DNA from 4 places in the Shewanella sp. W3-18-1 genome. Region 1 is predicted to be linked to each of the others. Evidence: predicted binding sites of a transcription regulator. Region 1 holds the regulator's gene; each other region holds the start of a gene.
The links. Region 1 encodes sigma-54, which starts transcription at its own class of promoters, with help from an activator protein. Its sites were predicted from a motif close to GTTGGCACGNNNNTNGNNT; they were not measured.
Positions count from the first base shown of each region.

Region 2: glnA (glutamate--ammonia ligase) is a predicted target of sigma-54. The motif match lies at 2,712-2,730, and genes of this name have one in related genera.
Region 3: SPUTW3181_RS14440 (DUF3192 domain-containing protein) is a predicted target of sigma-54. The motif match lies at 2,557-2,575, and genes of this name have one in related genera.
Region 4: flgB (flagellar basal body rod protein FlgB) is a predicted target of sigma-54. The motif match lies at 2,112-2,130, and genes of this name have one in related genera.

Region 1 is NC_008750.1:3,934,920-3,939,109, reverse strand. Features, by position in the region: gene rapZ (RNase adapter RapZ) at 1-618, opposite strand, end outside; gene ptsN (PTS IIA-like nitrogen regulatory protein PtsN) at 615-1,058, opposite strand; gene hpf (ribosome hibernation promoting factor) at 1,061-1,348, opposite strand; gene SPUTW3181_RS17950 (RNA polymerase factor sigma-54) at 1,377-2,852, opposite strand; gene lptB (LPS export ABC transporter ATP-binding protein) at 2,956-3,687, opposite strand; gene lptA (lipopolysaccharide transport periplasmic protein LptA) at 3,684-4,190, opposite strand, start outside.
Region 2 is NC_008750.1:287,669-291,858, forward strand. Features, by position in the region: gene SPUTW3181_RS01390 (hypothetical protein) at 15-887, shown strand; gene glnA (glutamate--ammonia ligase) at 1,214-2,623, opposite strand; gene typA (translational GTPase TypA) at 3,658-4,190, shown strand, end outside.
Region 3 is NC_008750.1:3,162,234-3,166,423, reverse strand. Features, by position in the region: gene queF (NADPH-dependent 7-cyano-7-deazaguanine reductase QueF) at 1-502, opposite strand, end outside; gene syd (SecY-interacting protein) at 562-1,212, shown strand; gene SPUTW3181_RS14450 (Zn-ribbon-containing protein) at 1,311-2,084, opposite strand; gene SPUTW3181_RS14445 (hypothetical protein) at 2,084-2,467, opposite strand; gene SPUTW3181_RS14440 (DUF3192 domain-containing protein) at 2,613-3,008, shown strand; gene SPUTW3181_RS14435 (DUF2789 domain-containing protein) at 3,040-3,273, opposite strand; gene SPUTW3181_RS14430 (GNAT family N-acetyltransferase) at 3,424-4,062, shown strand.
Region 4 is NC_008750.1:1,591,494-1,595,683, reverse strand. Features, by position in the region: gene flgE (flagellar hook protein FlgE) at 1-401, opposite strand, end outside; gene flgD (flagellar hook assembly protein FlgD) at 469-1,230, opposite strand; gene flgC (flagellar basal body rod protein FlgC) at 1,255-1,671, opposite strand; gene flgB (flagellar basal body rod protein FlgB) at 1,674-2,078, opposite strand; gene SPUTW3181_RS07290 (CheR family methyltransferase) at 2,223-3,062, opposite strand; gene SPUTW3181_RS07285 (chemotaxis protein CheV) at 3,173-4,093, opposite strand.

The sequences.
Region 1 (4,190 bases):
AGCTACAGGTTCGTCTAGGCCTGTTAATGGACGCAATGCTAACTCCCAATGGGGGTTAGGTAAAAAGCGCACATCGAACATAAAGTCGGCTTCTGTAGGCATGCCATTTTTAAAGCCAAAGGACTCAAAGTAGATGACTAATTCTTTATCAACGCTACCAAGAAGAATTTGTCTGACTTGATCGCTTAAATCATAGATATTTAAATTTGAAGTATCTATGTAGTGATCTACCAGTTTGGACATAGGTTCGAGCAGTTTTCCTTCAAGTTTAATGGCTTCTTGTAGGGATACTCGACTTTTAGATAACGGGTGCAGGCGGCGTGTTTCACTGTAGCGTTTAAGTAACACTTTATCGCTTGAATTGAGGAAGAAGCTGGTAATCTCCGTCCCTGCTGGCAGGTTAGAAAGTTGCTGAACCAGCACTTTATCTTGCTCTGGCATATTACGAACATCGACACTAATGGCGACAAGATCGTTACTGCCTTTGAGTTGCTCAAGCAAACTGCCTATTAGTGGCAAGGGAAGATTATCGACACAATAATAGCCGAGATCTTCAAGTACCCTAAGTGCGACAGATTTGCCTGAGCCAGAGCGGCCTGACACTATGACCAGTTTCATCCAGTGATTACCTGATAGAGTTCCGTTTCATCATGCGTCTTACGCAGTTGTTTTAATATTTGTTTATCACTTAGCTTTTCTGCCATGCACGACAGCGTGCTTAGGTGCTGTTGGCATTGATCCGCCGGCACAAGCAGTGCAAACAAAATATCAACAGGTTGCTTATCGATAGCGTCGAAAGCTATCGGTTCCTCACATTTTACGAGTATTGCAATGGGTTGTGTAATATCGGTTAATCGACCATGTGGAATGGCGATACCGTTACCTATACCTGTGCTCCCCATCTTTTCGCGCGCCACAAGGCTTTCGAAGATCTCTTGAGATGAGAGGGTGGGGTACTGGGCAGCGGCTAAGTCACTGATGAGTTCCAGTACCTTTTTTTTACTGCCCGGAGTGGCGCAGGTAGTGCACTCCGGCCTCAGTATGGTACAAAGTTCCATTATTAGTGTTTTGTTAACTTCTCTTTGTGTTTAATAACCTGACGATCAAGTTTATCGATCAGGACGTCTATGGCAGCATACATGTCAGTATGCTCTGAAGTTGCAAAAACTTCACCACCGGTGAGGTTGATTCGCGCTTCGGCAATCTGTTGCATTTTCTCAACATTGAGCACAACGTGCACATTATGGATCTGTTCGAAATGGCGTTCAAGTTTTGAAAATTTTTCCTCTACATATGCCCGTAACGATTCAGTAATCTCGATATGGTGTCCAATGAGCTTTATTTGCATAGAAACGTCCTCCGATATCCATAGTAGGCTATAAACTTTTACGCTGATTGGAAGGGGGAATAAGCATTGCTTCTCGATACTTCGCAATGGTTCTGCGCGCAACATTTATTCCCTGTTCTGCCAGAAGTTGTGCCATCTTGCTGTCGCTTAATGGTTTTTTCTGGTTTTCCGCGGCAACCAGTTTTTTAATAAAGGCTCTGATTGCTGTGGATGAGCACTCACCGCCATCGTCAGTCCCGACATGGCTTGAGAAGAAGTATTTTAGTTCAAAAAGTCCCTTAGGGGTATGCATGTATTTTTGAGTTGTGACCCGTGAGATGGTCGACTCATGCATTTCAACCGCTTCGGCTATATCGTTAAGTACCATAGGTTTCATGGCTTCTTCACCGTACTCAAAGAAGCCTTGTTGGTATTGAACGATACAATTGGCCACTTTGAGTAAGGTGTCGTTACGACTTTCTAAGCTCTTGATAAACCATTTGGCTTCCTGCAGATGGCCACGAATAAATTGGCTATCTGCTTGGCTTTTTGTGCTGCGAGCCATGGCGGCATATTGCTGGTTTACATTGATTTTGGGCATGCAATCTGGGTTGAGTTCTACCACCCAACGGCCATTTTTCTTCGATACCGACACATCTGGGATCACATATTCTTCATCTATCGGTGTGATCAACAAACCTGGGCGAGGGTTCAGCGTTTGTATCAGTGCGATACCATCCCGAAGTTCATCTTCCTTCAGTTTGGTTTTACGCATTAACAGCCTAAAATCGCGAGCAGCGATCAGATCTAAATGATCTTTGATCAACATGCGGGCATTTTCGAGATGTGGTGTGTCCGGCGAAAAATGGGATAGCTGGATCAGTAAACATTCGCTGAGATCTCTTGCTGCAACACCAACAGGATCAAAGTGTTGGATACGCTTAAGTACAGCTTCGACTTCGTCCAACTCAATCTCAGGGTTTCCCATCGCTTCGAGAATATCTTCAGTGCTTTGGGTGAGATAGCCCTGATCATCAATAGCATCAATAATGGCCGTGGCAATGGCAAGATCGGTTTCAGAGAAGGGGGTGAGGTTTTTTTGCCATTCTAAATGTTCATGTAGGCCCTCGCTGGTTTCCCCCTGAAAGGGCATGTCATCTTCTCTACTGCCACCCGAACCTGAGTTGGGTGAGGCGGTAAACACTTCATCCCAAGTGGTATCCATGGGAAGTTCATCTGGCATCGATTCTTTGGTCAAGGATTCTGCGGTATCAACAGTGGAGCTATCTTGTTCGGGTGGCAGTGGGCTTGATTCGCTGAAATCTGTGTCTGATAAATTCTGGTTGCGTTCTGTAGGTGCGTCAAATTGCTCATCTTCCAGCTCAAGAAGAGGATTAGAGTCTAAGGCTTGCTGGATCTCTTGTTGTAATTCCAATGACGAGAGCTGCAACAGACGAATCGCCTGTTGTAATTGTGGCGTCATGGTTAACTGTTGGCCCAGTTTGAGCTGGAGTGACGCTTTCATGTTACCGCTGATCCCTACGTTATTATTTTTGAATGAGGCCGTTTGTTATCAGTGAGTGGAGTCTAGTCGCAATAATTTTATGCTATGGACTCCGCTGGAGTAACTATAGCCTGAATTGTTCACCTAAGTACACAGCCCTAACTTGCTGATTGTCTAAGATCTCTGCAGGAGTTCCCTCGGCAATCAGGTTTCCGTGACTCACAATATAGGCATGTTCACATACGTCTAATGTTTCTCGGACATTGTGGTCTGTGATAAGTACGCCTAAGCCACGACTCTTAAGTTGTTCGATAATTTTTTTGATATCGATAACGGAAATCGGATCAACGCCCGCAAAAGGCTCATCGAGCAGAATAAACTTGGGATTGGCCGCGAGGGCGCGGGCAATTTCAACTCGGCGACGTTCACCGCCCGATAAGGACATCCCTTGGCTATCGCGAATATGGGTAATATGGAACTCTTCGAGTAGGTGCTCCAGTTCTTCTTCGCGTTCTTCGTCTTTTAGCTCTTTACGGGTTTGTAATACCGCCATGATATTGTCGTGAACGGTCAGCTTACGGAAGATACTGGCTTCTTGTGGTAAGTAACCAATTCCTTTGCGGGCGCGAAGATGCATAGGATCTGCTGTTAAATCATCATTGTCGATAAAAATATGGCCTTTATCGCTTTTTACTAACCCAACCACCATGTAAAAGGTCGTGGTTTTACCTGCACCATTTGGGCCTAGCAAACCAACAACTTGGCCAGTTTTGACTGTCAGACTGACGTCTTTAACCACTTGGCGGTTTTTGTAGCTCTTGGCGAGGTTTTGTGCTCTTAGGGTAATTTGGGTCATTGAGAGTCCTGCTCTTTCACAGGTTTATCTGCGGGTGTTTGGGGTTTGAGATCATCCTGATAGCTTTCGGGTTGAATAATGGTTATCACGCGGTCATCACCATTCCCTGTGCTTTCTGCGATCAGTTTTTGTTGAATGATGTTGTAACGAATGAGGTTACCTGTCACTTGACTACCCGCTTGATCGAGGGAGGCCGAACCTGTGAGTGTTAATGTTCTTGTTGCCATTTCATAGCGAATTTCTTTAGCACTAGCAGATGCAGGGCGACCGTCATCTAAGATTTGGGTGTAAGTCGCGGGGTTGCCTGTTGCCACTAAGATTTTACTGGTTTCACCATCGGCAGAAAATGCGCGCAGCTCTTGTGCATTGATTTTAATCGAACCTTGGGTGACTTCTACTGGGCCAAAGAAGATGATTTGGTTGTTTTTAATATCCGCCGTTTGGCTCACAGCCTTGATTTTCACTTCTTGCTGCAGATCTGCGACTTTTGCATAAGTGCTCAT
Region 2 (4,190 bases), 1.1 Mb from region 1:
AAAGGAATAGCTATATGAATAAGAGAGCAGCGCCGCAGCAGTCGGCGTCGACAGAGCAAGAGACACAACCGTTGGACGACAGTCGATATGAAGACCTGCCGCGCAGTGAGTTCCTGCAATTACCCAAAGAGGAGCAAGACCGGCTCAATAAGCTACGTCAGCAGCGGGTGCGTGAGGCGCCCACGCTTTATGAGTGGGATATTAAGGTAGCGACTGTCTATGGTCTATTTTGGTTAACCTTCCTGATCCCATGTGGTTGCTTAGCACTTATAGGGTGCTATTTGCTATCTGGCGATACTAGCTTGGGTATAGGGTTAATTATCATGGCTTCAATTATGTGCTTATCTGCTCGTTACCTCTGGTTTGCAGACAAACAGTACCATTATCGGCTCACCTCCGAGGGTTTAGTTACCACCTATCATGACGCGATTCCGGATGCAGCTTACGCGGTAGTGCGGGGGCTGGCTTGGTTTGGGGTGGTGGTTTGTATTGTCGGGGTGGCCTTTTTAGGCCCAGCAGCGCTGATTGGTGCAGGCGGAATGGCTCTGGGGGCATTTTTCTTTACTGGTTTTAAAAATGTAGAGACAACTTATGAGAGCCCTATAAAAAATGGGCATCGTCATTTGATTAAGGTAACGCGGAATCGTCCATTTATTGCCTGCCAATCGGATGTACGAACAATGGGCTTACGTGCAAGTATTCGTCTTCATTGCCCATTGGATAAGATGCACATTATCTTGTCATTGCTGATGACGCAGTTACCTGATTCTGAAATCCGTGTATTTAAAAATGAGCGCGTGTTAGATGGCGTACCATTTGCGTCATTTGAGTCAGGCGAACCTGCCCAACTGTCAGATTTCGCCCCTGACAATCCCCAGCCTAGTTGAATAAAGCGTGGACACTTAACAACAATGGCGCGGTAGTTAACTTTCGACTATATAGGTGGTTTTTATGCCGCACCCTCGTTTAATTTAGATCAGTCTTTAACCATCTATCTCTATTATTGCTGTTGCCTCGGTGCCTGGCGCGCCTTCTCTGAATGATAAATGAGTGGTTGGCGATGATGCCTATTTAGAGAACAACGCGATGATTGAATCAGAATCAAAGTTGTATATACCTTCAAAATACAAAAAGCCCCGATAGCGTTGCTATCGAGGCTTTTATATTTTCTGTATCAATTACATAAAGCGAGCTGGTTGTATAGCGCTAGCCATTACAGACTGTAGTACATTTCAAACTCTAATGGGTGAGTTGTACGTGCTACACGCTCAGCTTCAGCAGTTTTCAGTGCAATGTAAGATTGGATAAAATCTTCGCTGAATACGCCGCCACGGGTTAAGAACTCATGGTCTGCTTGCAGGTTTTCAAGGGCGTTTTCTAATGAAGTGGCCACTTGTGGGATTTCAGCCGCTTCTTCGGCTGGCAGATCGTACAAGTCTTTGTCCATCGCTTCGCCTGGGTGGATCTTGTTTTGGATACCGTCAAGACCTGCCATCAGCAGTGCAGCAAAACCTAAGTATGGGTTTGCATGTGGATCTGGGAAACGCGCTTCGATACGACGGCCTTTAGGGCTTGGTACCACTGGAATACGGATTGATGCAGAGCGGTTACGGGCAGAGTAAGCCAACATAACAGGTGCTTCAAAATGTGGTACTAAACGCTTGTAAGAGTTAGTGCTTGGGTTAGTGAAAGCGTTCAGCGCGCGAGCGTGCTTGATGATACCGCCAATGTAGTACAGAGCGGTTTCACTCAGACCAGCGTATTTGTCACCTGCGAACAGGTTAACGCCATCTTTAGATAAAGATTGGTGAACGTGCATGCCACTACCGTTGTCGCCAACGATTGGTTTAGGCATGAAAGTCGCAGTCTTGCCGTAGGCGTGTGCCATGTTGTGAACTACGTACTTCAGAATTTGGATTTCGTCCGCTTTCTTAGTCAGTGTGTTGAAGCGAGTGGCGATTTCGTTTTGACCCGCAGTCGCCACTTCGTGGTGATGCGCTTCAACCACTTGGCCCATTTCTTCAAGCACTAAACACATAGCGCTACGTAAGTCCTGTGATGAGTCAACAGGTGCAACTGGGAAATAACCGCCTTTAACGAATGGACGGTGACCTGTGTTGCCACCTTCGTAGCTTGTACCTGAGTTCCAAGCCGCTTCTTTAGCGTCGATCTTAACGAAACAACCTGACATGTCAGTACCGAAACGGACATCGTCAAAGAGGAAGAATTCTGGTTCTGGGCCAATCAATACAGTGTCAGCGATACCGGTAGAGCGTAGGTATTCTTCCGCTTTTTTAGCGATAGAGCGTGGATCACGGTCGTAACCTGTCATTGTGCCTGGCTCTAGAATGTCACAGCGGATCAAGGCTGTGGTTTCTTCGGTGAAGGGATCCAGTACAAAAGTGGTTGGATCTGGCATCAGTACCATGTCTGATTCGTTAATGCCTTTCCAGCCTGCAATTGAAGAGCCGTCAAACATTTTACCGTCTTCGAAGAAGTCAGCATCTACTTGATGAGTAGGAATAGATACATGCTGCTCTTTACCTTTGGTGTCGGTAAAACGTAAATCAACAAACTTAACTTCTAATTCTTCAAGTTGCTTTAAAACTGATTCAACTGACATTCTCAAGCCTCCGGTAGGGTAAAGGGATGACCCTTCTTATAATCTTTTAACTCAAGTGTATATTACTGAGCCAAACTTACGAGCTATATAGCGATATCCATGCCAACAATGTAACGTGTTGATAATTAATGGCTATAAAAAACATTGCACTAAATTGATTTTTCAAATGCACTATAATGGTGCGTTTGTGTGTGGCATTTTGGTGCATAAATCTATTTTGGTGCGCAGTGGCAATACGCCCTAATGCTAACGGCACTGTCGTTTTTTTGCATGTTACTGACACGGATTAGAATCTAAGTGACTCATTTAATAATACGACTCAACACAACAAGATTTACTTTCATGACAGTGTGCATGATAGGTCTTACACATAACATACAGAGAACAGGGCGCTAATTCTAATCCTATTGTGAGATTATTTTTTGGCCATATTAATGTCATAAAATAATGTGAAAGTAACAGGCTAAGGTTCTAATCATAGCCGTGTGCAAAATTATAATAGGTGTTTAAGATCATGTTATTAGCACTAGCTTCGTTCTCTAGAGCGAAATAAGTTTATGGCTTATGAGCCAGTAGCGTTTAGATGAAATGTTGTGGAAGGCGAGTTGTAAAGATGCGGTGTATTTAACCGGTGTACTCATCTGTTGTCTATACCCTGTCATTGCGGATTTAGCATTCCAAAATCTTTGGGAATAGTGTGTGACAGTATCTGGATATTACGATGGAAATGCCTACTCTTGTGAGCGCGCCATAAGATGAAGAATAGTGAATTCAGCTGTTTAACTTATGAGTATTTGCCAAAAACGGCCATTTATTTGCGCTTTTACGGTGCGACTAGACTATTCGGCTTAGTGTGTTGCCAAACGAGAAGCCCTTTGCCAAGGTGTATTGTTTTATAAGTGTTCAAAAATAATCCTGTGCGCCAAGGCCGCTCTGGAGTAGAATGGCACGCTTTTTTATGGCGACTCAACGTAGATTGCTGTAACGAATATTGTAATATCCCCTATTTTTGTTTGATGGTAAGAGGTTTATCCGTGCTAGAGAATTTACGTAACATCGCCATTATTGCACACGTTGACCATGGCAAAACGACCCTGGTAGACAAGTTGCTGTCGCAATCAGGAACCCTTGCAACCCGGGGAGAAGCTACTGAGCGGGTGATGGACTCCAACGATCTTGAGAAGGAACGTGGAATCACGATTCTGGCAAAGAATACTGCCATCAAGTGGAACGATTATCGTATCAACATCGTTGATACCCCAGGCCACGCCGACTTCGGTGGTGAGGTTGAGCGTGTTCTGTCTATGGTTGACTCAGTATTATTGCTGGTTGATGCCGTTGATGGTCCAATGCCACAGACTCGCTTCGTAACCAAAAAAGCGTTCGCCCAAGGCCTAAAGCCAATCGTTGTTATCAACAAAATTGATCGTCCAGGTGCTCGCCCTGATTGGGTTATCGACCAAGTGTTCGACCTGTTCGACAACTTAGGTGCGACCGACGAACAATTAGATTTCCCAATCGTTTACGCTTCAGCGTTAAACGGTTTTGCAACTTTAGATCCAGATGT
Region 3 (4,190 bases), 770 kb from region 1:
CAGGGTTAAAACTATAATCGCTGACTTCAATATCGAGATCATCTATGCAAGTGCCTGGTAACTCTACTATGCGTTGAGAACCGAAACTTCTAGGTTCAATAATCCTTACCGTTACATCACCTTGAGCGCAGTGACTAAGATCTTGGACTAAGGTTTTTTGTACTGCATCGATATTGCTAAATTTAGTCTGATTAAAACTATTTAAATATAATTTAAAAGATTTTGACTCAATTAGGTTTAGGCTTTGATAGCTTAAATGGATCTCGGCTATGGCAACCATAGGTTTACCTTTGGTATTCAGCCAAGACAGCTCATAACCCGTCCAGATATCGGCACCGTGGAAAGGCAAGGCTTCCGTAAGATTGATCGCGTTACGGTTGAGTGATCGAGGAACCCCTTGTAACAACGAAGCATCATACTCGGCTTGGTAGTCAGTGGCTTTACCTAATGTTAGGCCAGTAAGCGCTTTGGCATCACTATAAGGGGCGTGATTCTTTGTCATCAATACTGTTTCCATGTCAAAATAGGCGCACATTATACCTGAAATTGGATTGTGCTTAAGTGTCTTGTCTGCCTGCGCTAGATAAATTTTTGCAAAACTATCATCAAGCTTACCTAACTACTTTAGGCGAATTACCGCGATATTACCCGCAAGGTGAGCCTTCTGTATGCATTCAAGGTGAATTTTTTGCTGATTCTGACAAACCCATCGCTTGGCAGCCTGTTAAGCGTGATGAAGTCGGTAGTTTTACCAATGTGGAACATGCGCTAGATCTGCCTTTATGGCCTGATATCCATCTATTTTACGGTCAGTATTTTTCAGCCCCATTACTATTTGACTCAAAATGGGGAACAGGTGAGTTACTGCAAGTGTGGAACGATGATGATTTTAAATGTCTACAGCAAAACGTAATTGGTCATCTGATGATGAAGAAAAAACTGAAACAGCCGCCAACGTGGTTTATCGGTTTGTTAGATGAGGGCGATAAAATGCTTACCATTAATAACAGTGATGGCAGCGTATGGATTGAAATTCCAGGAGAAGAGCAATCTGAACAATTATCCACGAGTTTGACTGCGTTTATCGAAGCATTATCACCACGGATAGCACCACCCGTTAAGCATGAAGAATTACCTATGCCCGCGTTAGATCATCCAGGTATTTTCGCTAACATTAAACGTATGTGGCAAAACCTCTTCGGCAAAGGTTAACACTCGTGAGCGAAATGCTTTCCTCTCAACCTAAGTGCTAACGCTTAACTTCTGTGTGGCTTGTCTTAGGCTGAGTTTTGCAACGGGATAAGCAGATATTATTGATGATCCCAAGATAGATTTGACACTATTCTGCAAGGCTCGCAGCGAAAGTGAAATATATCCAATAAAGGTTCATCGAGTTTCCAATGTTGATTGCCACAACGTGGGCAAGGCCGTGCCATTTCTGAGGCGAGATCTTGGCCCCCAACTCGATATAAATAGTAATAGGTCGGGATCTTAGTCAGATATTCGATACGACCACGTAAATCCCAACCTCTACGAAATAAATCACTGTCTGGACTCGATAACTCCTCTAACGCGGCAAATTCAGCCTTAGTGGCCGCCGCCATTTGCAGCTCGTCACAGGCTTGCCATTCGCTCTGCCAACGGATAATACGTTTATGATCGCCATTGAAGGTTGCGGGGAGTCGGTATAAGGGAATGGGGAGAAGATTATCGCCGCTGCGCAGGGGCGAGCACATATGTACATAACTCGTGTACAACAATTGCCAGCTGGGAGTTTCAGTATTACTGACCTCAGAATTAATGTCCTGACCGATAAATTTTTCCCGAGGCGCGAGGAGTTTGGCCTCGGTTAATTCTGCTAAGGCTTTCTTGACCCAAGGACTATGGTATTTATAGGCTAAACTGGATTTCTCTGGTAGCAGCAAACGCACCCTAAACTCGCCGTCATTAAAGGCGACAGCAAATTCTCGCCCTAATATTTGGCCGTTAGCTCTATAGGCTTCAAGGAGTTGATTGATGGCCTTTTCTGCGGCAGAGATGGTCGTGTCGGCAAAGCATTCAAAACGCAGTTCAGTAACAAACATTAAGCCATTTTTCCTTGGGATTCTAATAGACTGATCCGCTCTTTAAGCACAAGCAGTTCATTCTTTAATTGAACGATTTCTGTATTTTGTTGCTGGATATAATGCTCAAAATGCTGTTGTTGGGCAATGAGGCGAGCAGAAAGAGCCATTAGGGTTAAGGCTTCATTTGTATCAGCTGTTGCTGCAATCGGATTTGTGATTATTAATTCAGCTAAGCGCTCACGTTCAGCTTTCGGCATAGCTTTAAATTGTTGTAAACCTTGGATTAATATCGGTAACGGCAGACTATTACCTAAACGGGTTTTGATTAACGCTAAACTTGGTACTTTGCCGCTAGCTTCGAGAGCACGTGCAACAGCTAATACTTGGTCAATGTTGCTCATAATGAGTGAAATTCCTTAATTTATTGCGTGATAATAAACCAATATGCAGATGATTGTTATATTTTGATTTATAAAACAATGTGTTAAATCTTGGCACCTGTTTTGCTTTTAATTGCATCTCAATAACAATTACACAGGATGTCATATGATGAACACTAAATTAAATCGCACAATAATGGGTCTCACTTTTTTAGGGGTTGCAAGCTTAGGTCTTAGTGGCTGCGTGGTCAATGTTGGAGAGGGAGAATCCCATTGGAAAAATCGCGAATCTTGGGAAAAAGTACAGCATAAAAATCGTAATAATTTAACCCAATTAAGTTTAGGTATGACTAAGGATCAAGTGATGATCATTATGGGAAATGCCGATTTTAGCGAAGCCTATATCCAAAATGGCGATGTTAATAAAGAAGTCATCGTGTTGTTTTATCGCACCCAGCACACTCACAGTGATGGTAAAACAACTAAGGATGAATGCACTCCCATTGTCATCAGTAATAATGCTTTAGTAGGGTGGGGTGAAACGGCATACAGTAAAATTTAGAAACTATTCCCCACTAAAGCATTAAAGATAATTAGGCTTTTCTAAGTTGAGTATCTAACTGTTCAACTAGTTGAGTCCATTTCGCATCAGCTTCTAAGGCCTCAGTAATAAAGTTCTTTTGGGCTTCGGTCCAAAAGGACGCTTCGCTTAAATGTATTTGATGGTCAATCTTATGGTTAGCAATAAACTGAGTAATAGCTTCGGGTTGATTATCTAGACCGAGTTGTTCAAACAAATGGCTTAAATCTACTGGAGTGGTATCCATTGACTTTCCCTATTCAATATATGCGTTAGCTTCTAGGGTATGCGTCTGATGGAAAAATGCAATCTTTGATTAAAATTTGCACTTTTTAGTTTCCTTGATACATTGATTTATACCTATTAAGAGTGTGATCTAAATCAAGGAATTCTACTTATGGACAACCATACCTTGGACGAGTACCGTGCAGTGTATTTGACTGCTGAAGATTTACGGGTTGCCGCTTCCATCCTCTATAACGCTTACCACGATGATCCTTTCTTTGTTGAATCTTTGTTTTCCTCAGATAAAGCTGCCTACGAACAAAAATTACGAGCAGCAATTCGTGAAGAACTCAACTCGTTGTGGCAGCAAAAACAGGCACTGATTGGTCTGTTTGATCAAGAGCGGTTAGTGGGTGTGGTTTGTGTTGTTACTCAAGAAGTCCCATTAGGAGAGGCACGATATTGGCACTGGCGTTTAAAAATGTTGCTCGGAACGGGTTGGCAATCTACTCAATCTATTATGAAAAAAGAATCGAGTATTGTTGAACTCTTGCCAAGTAATCGTTGTGGGATCCTACAATTTATTGCCTTAACGCCAAGCGAACAACATAAAGGTTTAGGGCATCAACTTGTACAAGCCGTTGTTAGCTGGTGCGATGAGCAGCGTGAACTCGATGGTATTGGCGTGTTTGCAGCACAGGAAAGCCATACCCATTTGTTCACTCAGCACGATTTTGTCTCCTTAGGTGAACTGACTATTGGCAGTATCTCAGGACAATTATTATTTTATGCGGGGCAACAAGATGAATGAACGCTTCACTCGTTTTTCTGATTTTGGTTTAGGAAGGATGACGGGGACGTAAAGTGAGAAGCTCATGCTCTTGTGAGAGATCGCTTACAAAGGTTGTAGGATAAAATGTTTTCTTTGTTGATTGTTTT
Region 4 (4,190 bases), 2.3 Mb from region 1:
CCTTCTTTATCAACGGGAAAGGTTTGCAAGTAGTTACCAGATGAGTCAACCATATAGTTACTCGCATCAACTTTAAATGCACCAGCCCGAGTATAGGAAAAATCTAATGTGCCAAGCTCTGAAGATGTGACAAAAAAACCACCACCTTTAATCGCCAAATCCAGAGAGTTATTCGTTAACTGTAAACTACCTTGGTGGAATTGCTGCGCCACTTGACTCGTTGCTACACCGCCACCAACGGCCGTTTTAGAGTTAGAGAAAATCGAATTAGCGTAAACATCCGCAAATTCAGCACGTGACTCTTTAAAACCAACAGTATTTGCGTTAGCAATGTTGTTCGCAGTCGTGTTTAAATCTTTCTGCGCGGCAGATATGCCACTCAATGCAATGTTAAACGACATAATTCACCTCTACATTTGACTCAATTCAATTGTGGACGGGTAACGTCCAATTCATATACTGATAATATTAAGTTTCGGATACAGCCAACACATCGGATAGCTTAAAGGCCATCCCACCCCTTAAATTCAAAATAGCCCCTGTACTGGCAGTACCTAAAGAAACGCTACTGACATGTGCATAGGTGGATACGGCTAACTGTTGGGAAGTACCATCAACTAATCCGCTGGCTTTAATCGAATAATTACCTGCAGCAACGGGTTGGCCATTCTTATCTAATCCATCCCAATTGACATCAATATTACCGCCTTTACTACCATCAACATTAAATGTGGTAATCACTTGTCCTTTTTCATCCTCAACCCGCACATTGATCACTGGAATTTTTTCCGTTGTACTAATCACCCCTTTCATCGAAGGATTTTCACTAGAAACGTATCCAGTATCAGTGGGAAGTAGCACTTTTCGTCCGACAAGCCCCGTTGCTTGTAATGCTTGGCTCGATGTCATTACGCTATTTAGATTAACAATTTCTTTATTAAGCTTAGAGATGCCATCTACCGTAGAGAAAGAAGCCATTTGAGCAATCATCTGGTCATTATCCACAGGCTTAAATGGATCTTGCATGGATAATTGTTGACTTAATAACGAGAAAAAATCTTCTTGTGTCAACTGCTGACTTTTCGCTTCAGGCACGATTGACTCTGTTGGTAAACGAAGACTATCCAAAAAAGGATTTCCCGTTGTCGAGTTCGTTGTTACAGCACCTGATTGACTCTTAGTTTGAGTCGTTTGCGTTGACGCTTGATTAACTTGATTAATGAGGCTCACAGCTTACCTCCTAAATAACCCATGTTATTTACCCATCCCAAGTGTTTGTTGCAGCATTGATTTTGCGGCTTCAGCGACTTGAACATTCATTTGATATGAGCGAGAGGCAGAAATCATATCTGCCATTTCTTCCATGACATTTACATTCGGTTTATAAATAAAGCCATCGGCATCCGCCATAGGATGATCTGGTGAATACTCTTTGAGTAAGGGTTTATCACTTTCTACTATCCCCCTTACCGTTACCCCTTGAGAGGTTTGCTGTTGGCTCTGTGCTTTAGCCATTTCAGCTTCAAAAATAGGATGACGAGAACGGTAAGTTTTATCGATACTGCTTGAAACTGAGTCAGCATTTGCAATATTACTGGCCGTAGTGTTAAGCCTTACCGATTGTGCTGACATTCCAGAGCCAGCGACATCAAAAATGCTAAATAAACTCATGATTAATCACCTCTTAGTGCTTTTTTCATGCCACTAAACTTACTATCCAAAAACCCCAGTGACATTTGATATTCGAGGGCATTTTGCATAAAGGCAGATTGTTCCTGTTGAATATCAACAGTATTACCATCACCAGTATCAGGTTGATTTGGAACACGAAATTTAACATATTGGCCCGTTAATTCCGCTAAACCAAAGTGCCGTTCATTATCTCCCATATCGAGATGATTACGCTGTTGCTGTTGGCTACGAGCGGCTTGCATCGCAGCAGAGAAATCGACATCACGGGCTTTATAATGTGGCGTATCGGCATTTGCGATATTACTTGAAATCACTTCAGCCCGTTCAGCACGTATGCCTAAAGTGTATTGATGCACACCCAATGCATTATCGAAATTGATCGCCATAAAATTGCCTCCATCGTGTCACTCGCAGGAATAAAGCAATTCATGTGCCAAAAAGAAGATAATAGTGGTAAACAGTGGTGGCAGGTAAAAATAGCGGCAAAAAATTACCGACATAAGTCGGTAATTTTTAATTAAATAAGCTAGTTAAGTCTTTTTCTGATAATAAATCCCAGGATTACAACGCACCATATCAAACTCATCGGTTAAGCCTGCAATCGATTCTGAAGCCCCTAAAAACAAAATCCCTTTTGGATTAAGAGCGGCAGCAAATTGCCGCAAAATTTTGGCTTTTGCCTCTGGCGCAAAGTAAATTAGCACGTTACGGCAAAAAATAATGTCAAATTTACCTAGCAAAGTATAACTTTCAAGCAGGTTATGGGCTCTAAAGTTAACGAGTCGCTTAACATTATCCTTCAGCTTCATATTGCCAGAAGGTAATGCATCAAAAAACTGACGCTTACGCTCATCCGATAAGCCCCTTGCTAAAGCTAAGCTGTCATATTCAGCATTTTTACAACGCTCTAGCATTGAGGGAGATAAATCTGTTGCTTGAATTGTTGCACCGCCAGCAAGGGCACCCGGTTTTTTCTGCTGATATTCCAAAATGGTCATCGCCAATGAGTAAGGCTCTTGCCCAGATGAGCAAGCTGCAGACCAAATTTTCAATGGGCGACCTAAACGGTTGTACTCAGGTAGCAGGACATTGTTAAGCAGCTCGAAAGGATAACGATCACGAAACCATAAAGTTTCATTTGTCGTCATTGCATCGATAACCTCAGCCCTCAGAGCTCGCTCTGTCGGTTTCATCGAGTGCTTAACCACATCAGATAATGATGGCAGATTATATTTCCCCATCAAAGGGGCAAGACGGCTACGTACTAGATATTGCTTATTTTCACCCAGTACGATGCCGCTATGTTGCTCTAGGAACAACCTAAATTGATTATACTCAGCTTCAGCAAGTGACTTATTTGGCACATTCACGTCCTAGATCCTATCGCTAGCGAGCACCAAAAACAGTGCAAAACTAAAATGTTATAAGGGGCTGATTATAGCGCAAAGCTCAACTCGGCACTAACCCCCGACGCTATCATTTATAAACTTAAATGCTTGTTCACTGCTGCTGCTAATTCATCTGGGTTAAACTTTGCAATAAAATCATTAGCCCCTACTTTTTGCACCATAGCTTGGTTAAACACCCCACTGAGTGATGTATGCAACACAACTTTAATATGTTTAAGCTTTGGATCATCGCGGATTTCAGCCGTTAAGGTATAACCATCCATTTCAGGCATTTCAATGTCAGAGATAATTAATGGAATTTCATCTGCAACATTATCCATTTCACTGGCAATAGCCTTTAACTTATCGAGGGCCTCACGACCATCTTTCGCCGTATCTATCTGCAAATTTAAAGACTCTAAGGAGCGAATGATTTGCTTACGTGCGACAGCGGAATCATCGATAACCATAATATGGTAATGCTGCGTACGGTCGATGGTTAGTTGCTCATTGAGTTCTTCACTAATCGCCGTTTTTACCGGTGAGATTTCATCTAAGATTTTTTCTACATCTAAAATCTCAACCAATTCCCCCTCAATTTCAGTCACCGCTGTAAGATAAGAATAACGACCGGCACCTTGAGGAGGAGGCATTATAGCCTCCCAGTTCATGTTAATAATCCGCTCAACAGAACTGACTAAAAAGCCCTGCACACTTCGGTTATATTCAGAAATAATAATGAAGCAATTTTCAGTACTCGTTAAGGGACGACCACCAGTCGCCGCACTGAGGTCAATAACTGAAATTGTTGTACCTCGAATATGTGCAACCCCCTTCACATTGGCGTTAAGTTTAGGCAAAGTCGTCAGAGGCGGACACTGCAGTACCTCTTTCACCTTAAACACGTTTATCCCGAATCGCTGACGACCATTTAACTTAAATAGCAAAAGCTCTAAACGGTTTTGGCCAACGAGCTGAGTTCGTTTGTTGACTGAATCAAGAATACTCGACATAACTCTGCCTTGTTGTTCTGTTTATGTACGACCCTAAGACTCGTATGAGTATAGGCATATAAATTGCTTACGTCTTACTATCGATAAACATAGTTGA